Regions from separate parts of the Clostridium sp. SHJSY1 genome, predicted to be linked through region 1. Evidence: riboswitches for the same ligand, from Rfam matches in the RefSeq annotation. Region 1 holds a riboswitch; the other holds the start of a gene.
What was found. A riboswitch is a leader RNA that binds a small molecule or an ion and turns the genes downstream of it on or off. The one in region 1 is predicted to bind FMN.
Positions count from the first base shown of each region.

Region 2: linked by a shared signal. The riboswitch ahead of NNC19_RS13125 (ECF transporter S component) and the one ahead of ribD (bifunctional diaminohydroxyphosphoribosylaminopyrimidine deaminase/5-amino-6-(5-phosphoribosylamino)uracil reductase RibD) in region 1 are both predicted to bind FMN.

Region 1 is NZ_JANDMF010000032.1:23,275-26,706, reverse strand. Features, by position in the region: gene ribE (riboflavin synthase) at 1-534, opposite strand, end outside; gene ribD (bifunctional diaminohydroxyphosphoribosylaminopyrimidine deaminase/5-amino-6-(5-phosphoribosylamino)uracil reductase RibD) at 519-1,634, opposite strand; FMN riboswitch at 1,824-1,940, opposite strand; gene NNC19_RS14720 (homocysteine synthase) at 2,122-3,405, opposite strand.
Region 2 is NZ_JANDMF010000027.1:67,469-70,900, forward strand. Features, by position in the region: gene NNC19_RS13120 (SH3 domain-containing protein) at 1-1,409, opposite strand, end outside; gene NNC19_RS13125 (ECF transporter S component) at 1,638-2,225, opposite strand; FMN riboswitch at 2,342-2,459, opposite strand; gene NNC19_RS13130 (Tex family protein) at 2,515-3,432, opposite strand, start outside.

The DNA.
Region 1 (3,432 bases):
AACTTTCTCTCCAATACCTTTCATTAATAGAACAGTTTCCTTAGCTGTATGAGGAATTATAGATACTTTAAAACTTTTATCATCTACATATGCAACAGTTAAACTTATTCCATCTATTGCTATAGAGCCCTTTTCTACTACATATCTAAGTAAACTTTCTTCTAATTTTATCTGAAACCATGTAGCATTATCTTCCTTTTGAATAGATATTATCTCTCCAATTCCATCTATGTGTCCACTAACTAAATGTCCACCTAATCGATCTTGTAAACTTAGTGCTCTTTCAAGATTAACTTTACTGGATTTTCTTAATTCTCCTAGGTTGCTCCTTCTTAATGTCTCAGCCATTACATCTGCCTCAAAAGCATCCCCATTTATATTTGTAACTGTAAGACATACACCATTTGTGCAAATGCTATCACCCAATCTAGTGTTTTGTAGAACTTTATTTGCTTTTATAACAAGAACAGATGATTTTTCTCCATTTTTTATTGATTTGATTTCTCCTAGTTCTTCTACTATTCCTGTAAACATGGATTTTCCACCCTCTTTTCTATATATCCCTCTATCAATACATCTTCACCCACATATTGAGTAGATAATTTTTTTAGCTTAAAGGCATCTTTTAAATGTTCAACACCCTTTCCTCCTACTGTTGATTTGGATATATCTCCACCAAGTATCATTGGTGCTATATATATTTGAACTTTATCAACTACACCTTGCTCAAGTGCTGAAAAATTTACTGTTGAACCACCTTCTAAAAGCACACTATCTATATTTAATTCTCCAAGCTTTTTCATTAAATCTTTTAGATTAACTCTTCCATCTATATCATCAGTTAATAGTATATTTATCCCCTTTTTCTCTAGCATTATTCTATTTTCTCTAGGTGCATTATTTGTTGCTACTACTATTGTTTTTACTTTTTTTGCACTTTGAACAATTTTTGAAGACATAGGAATTCTTAGATTGCTATCTAAAATTATTCTTATTGGATTTCTTCCACCTTCTATTCTGCATGTAAGTTCTGGATCATCTTCTACAACTGTATTTACTCCAACCATAATAGCTGAATAGTTTATCCTAAGCTTATGAACTTGTTTTCTAGATTCTTCTCCTGATATCCACCTGGACTCACCTGTATATGTTGAAATTTTTCCATCTAGAGACATAGCTGTCTTCATTAAAACAAAGGGTATTTTTGTGGATATATACTTCATAAATATTTCATTAATTTTATTGCATTTTTTCTCTAAAACTCCAACTTTCACTTCAATCCCAGCATCTTTAAGTTTTTTAACACCATTACCTGCAACCAGAGGATTAGGATCTAAAATTCCTATAACAACTTTAGCTATTTTCTTTTCTATTATTAAATCTGCACAAGGTGGAGTTTTCCCATAATGTGAACAAGGTTCTAATGTAACATACATAGTAGCACCTTCAGCTTCTTCTGAGATATTATTAAAAGCTTCCACTTCAGCATGAGGTCCTCCATATCTTTTATGATATCCTTCACCTATTATTTTTCCATCCTTTACAATAACAGCTCCCACAACCGGATTTGGGCTTACAAAGCCTCTCCCCTTCTTTGCTAAACTCAAAGCTAATTCCATATACTTTTCATCCATAGGTTTATTCTCCTTTCTTTATTATTTATTATTCTTCAAGACATATAGCTTTAATCTTAAAATAAAAAAACTCGAGTAAAGTTACTCGAGGCAAATTAAATATATAAAAATTTTTCATATAAAAAAGCTCTGAAATATAAATATTTCAGAGCAAATATTACAAAAATAATATAATTTAATTATATTTATTACTATCTTCTTTCATCCAGACTTTACTGTCGGCCTCGGAATTTCACCGAATCATGCACATAATGGCTCGCGGGCTATACCGCCGGTAGGGAATCACACCCTGCCCCGAAGAATTATTCAATTTATGTTTATATAATATTCCCTTTTTTTGATAATGTCAATATATTACTACAAATTTATTTTATCCGATAGCTAGCATCCGTAACACTCCCCCTTCTTCAAGTGGGAGATAACGGCTACACGCTCCTGGATAAGTTCAACTAAATTCAGCTGGAGTTAAAACTCCACCTGAAAAGTTTCACTTTATGCTATTAAATGCATTTTCTAAATCTTCTATAAGATCATCAACATGCTCTGTTCCTACAGAAACTCTAATCATATCCTTTGTAACACCAGCACCCTTTTGTTCCTCATCCGATAATTGTTGATGTGTAGTTGAAGCTGGATGAATTACTAATGACTTAGAATCTGCTACATTTGCAAGTTGAGAGAATATTTCTAAGCTATCTATAAATTTACGAGCTTTTCCTTCTCCACCTTTTACTCCAAAGGTAAAAATTGATCCTGCCCCCTTTGGTAAGTACTTCTTAGATAACTCATAATATTTATTGCCTTCTAAAGAAGGATAGTTTACCCATGATACTTGTTCATGAGATTTTAAATATTCTACTATCTTTTTAGTATTTTCAATATGTCGGTCTACTCTAAGAGAAAGAGTTTCAAGCCCTTGTAATAATAAGAATGAATTAAATGGACTTATACAAGCTCCTGTATCACGTAGTAATTGTACACGTGCTTTTGTAATATAAGCTGCTGCTCCAATATCATGAGCATATCTTAATCCATGATAACTTGCATCTGGTTCAGTAAATCCTGGAAATTTATTATTTTGTGTCCAATCAAATTTACCACCATCAACAATTATTCCTCCTATTGAAGTTCCATGTCCTCCAATAAACTTGGTAGCTGAATGTACAACTACATCTGCACCATATTCTATTGGTCTAAGTAAATATGGTGTTCCAAAAGTATTATCTACTATTAAAGGGATTCCATGTTTATGTGCTATTTTGGCTACTGCTTCTATATCAACTACATTAATTCCTGGATTTCCTATTGATTCTATATATAATGCTTTAGTCTTTTCATTAATTGCTTTTTCAAAGTTTTCTGGTTCATCTGGATCTACAAAGGTTGTATTTATCCCGAGTTTTGGTAGTGTTGTTGAAAATAAATTATAGGTTCCACCATATAATGTTGATGCTGCAACAATTTCATCCCCAACGCCAGCAATATTTAATACGGAATAAGTAATAGCTGCTGAACCACTTGCTGTTGCTAATGCTCCAACTCCACCTTCTAGAGCTGCTATTCTTTGCTCAAATACATCGCTAGTTGGATTCATAATTCTTGAATAAATGTTTCCACTTTCTTTTAGCCCAAAAAGATTTTCTCCTTGCTCTGTATTGTCAAAGACATATGATGTTGTTTGATATATTGGTACTGCCCTAGACTTTGTTGTAGGATCAGGTACCTGCCCTGCATGCAATTGTTGTGTTTCAAATCTGTAATTTTTACTCATTTTAAACCTCCCCAATTTTTAAAAGCT
Region 2 (3,432 bases), on a different contig from region 1:
TATCCCAAAACTGTTGAACTTGTATTTGCTTGAGATCTTACTCTTAAATTACTGGTAACATTTATAACCTGTCCTTTTTGATTTTTAGCAACTTCTTGTGAAGCATTTCCACCACTATTATTACTACTTGACCCTGATACTTCTTTTACATAGTCCCCTGAAACATATCCTGTTGCAGTTCCAGTCTTAATGTTATACCAACTTCCATTCTTTCCTAGTATATCGAATGTTTCTCCATTTCTTAATATTCCTAATACTGTAGAACTTGTACTTGTTGATTGTCTTATATTTAAGCTGCTTGTTACATTTATTACTTGACCTTTTTGATTTTTAGCAACTTCTTGTGAAGCATTTCCACCACTATTATTGCTACTTGACCCTGATACTTCTTTTACATAGTCTCCTGAAACATATCCTGTTACAGTTCCAGTCTTAATGTTATACCAACTTCCATTCTTTCCTAGTATATCGAATGTTTCTCCATTTCTTAATATTCCTAATACTGTAGAACTTGTACTTGTTGATTGTCTTATATTTAAGCTGCTTGTTACATTTATTACTTGACCTTTTTGATTTTTAGTAACTTCTTGTGAACTAGTATTTACTGGTGCATTATTACTTGCAGATGTCCCACTTGCTTTTTGAACATATTCTTTTGATACATATCCTTTAGTATTATTATAAGAAATTGCATACCAATTTCCTTCTTCAGCTGTTATGCTTACTTCTTGTCCATTTAATAAATATCCTAAAATTGAAGATGTAGTAGATGGGCTTGTTCTAATTCTTAAATTAGTAGAAATGTTAACTACTTTTCCATTTTGAGTAGTCTTTGTTGTTTGTGCTGCTGGTGTTGTAGAAATTCCTATTTCTTTTACATAATCACTTTTTATAAACCCCACTGCATTTTGTGACTTAATATTATACCACCCATTACTATTTGATATAATTTCAAATGTATCACCATTTTTTAAAGTTCCAATAACTGCTGAACTAGTACTTGCAGAATGTCTTATATTTAAATAACTTGTTACATTTATAACTTGTCCTTTTTTATCTGTTGCCGTCACAGTACTTGTAGTAGATTGATTTAATTCTACATAATCTTTCGATACATATCCTTCTCTCCCATTGAAAGATATTCTATACCAATCACCTTTTTCAGCATTTACTTCAATTTCTTGTCCATTATATAAGTAACCAATTATCTCATAATTAGTTCCTGCATCTGAACGTACTCTTAAATTAGTGCTTACATTAGTGATTTTCCCTTTTGTAACATTATTTATTGTTGCATTATTTTTATTAGTATTATTTTCAGTTGCATGTACATTACTACTAGATAAACCTATTCCTCCTGCAATTGCAGACGCTGCAACTACAACTTTCAATATTTTTTTTCTATTCATCGACTTGCTTCCCTTCTCTTATAATACTAACTAATGTATTTTTATCCTTATATTTCATAAAAACATGTATATTATTTGTTTATATTAGCATTATACGGTAATATTTTTTTATCATAGCTTTATTATCGTATAAACTCCAAAAAAATTAAGACTATTTTTAATAAATTTTGTATTTATTAAAAATAGTCTTAATTTTTTATTCATATATTAAATTTAATTCATGTAATTTTATCTACTAATTTCTTTAGTTTCTCTAGTTTTCATTTCTGCTTTAAATATTGTTTCAGATACCCTCTTATATACTACAAATGTCACAATTGATACTAAAACAGCCTTTATTCCATTAAAAGGTAATAACCCTGCAACAACATAATTCATTAATTGTGCTGAATCCATTGCCATCCCATAAGCAGGAAGTAAGAAATATATATTTGCCACTATTGCAAACACTTCCATAAATAATGTACCTACCATCATCCCAATAATAGCAGTCTTTTTATTCCTATTTCTATTATAAATAATTGATGCTGGTACAACAAATGAAATTCCTATAATAAAATTAGCTACTTCTCCTACTCCAAAACTTTGAGTTCCTCTTACTATGAAGAACAATACTATTTTTAATCCTTCCACAATTATTCCTACAATAGGCCCAAATGCAAAAGCTCCCATAAGCACTGGTAATTCACTCATGTCTATCTTTAACCACGGAAATAATGGTAATATTGGAAACTCAAAAAACATTAGAATAACAGATATTGCTGCTAATAAAGAAATCTTAATAGTTTTACTTAAATTTGTACTTGTATTATTCATTTTAACCCTCCAAAATTTTTCTCCTAGGGTGGATGTTTAAAATAAAATTAAAGCCCTAACAAAATGTTAGGGCTTTGATAACAAATATATTAGAATTAAAATTTCTAATTTTCATATGCTATCTTCTTTCATCCAGACTATACTGTCGGCTTCGGAATTTAACCGAATCTGCTAACCACTTAGCTCGCGGGCTATACCGCCGGTGAGGACTTACACCTCGCCCTGAAGATTTTTATATTATATATATATTATACACCTATGTTAAATATGTTTCAATAAAAGCTATAGATTATTCTACATCCTTCATTGTTAATCCAATTCTTTTTCTCTTATTATCTACCTCTAATATTTTTACTTTGATTACATCTCCAACTTTAACGATATCTAAAGGATGCTTAACAAATCTATCTGCCATTTGACTTTTATGAACTAATCCATCTTGATGAACTCCTATATCTACAAAAGCTCCAAAATCAGATACATTTCTCACAGTTCCCATAAGAATCATTCCAGATGATAAGTCCTTAAGGTCAATAACACCAGTTTTTAATATTGGCTTAGGCATCTCATCTCTAGGATCTCTTCCTGGTTTTTGTATTTCTTTTATAATATCTTTTAAAGTTAACTCTCCAATTTCAAGTTCTTTTTCAATATTATTTATTCCTACATTTTTAACCCTTTCTTCTATATCCTCTAATTTTTTATTTTTTAAATCATCTATAGTATATCCTAAAATTTCTATAAGCTTTTTAGCTTCTGAATAAGATTCTGGGTGAACTGAAGTATTATCTAATGGATCCTTACTTTCTGCCACTCTTAAAAAACCAGCGCATTGTTCATAAGCCTTTTGTCCTAATCTTTTAACTTTTAAAAGTTCTTTTCTACTTTTAAATCCACCTTGTTCATCTCTATAATCAACAATATTTTTTGCAATAGCAGCATTTATTCCTGAAATATAAGTTAATAGTGATGGCGTTGCAGTATTTAAATCTACACCTACCTTATTAACTGAATCTTCAACTACACCTTTTAGAGATTCTTCTAATCTCTTTTGTGTTACATCATGTTGGTATTGTCCTACCCCTATAGCTTTAGGATCTATCTTCACAAGTTCCGCCATAGGATCTTGCAATCTTCTTCCTATTGAAATAGCTCCTCTAACTGTAACATCTAAATCTGGATATTCTTTTGTAGCAAGTTCAGACGC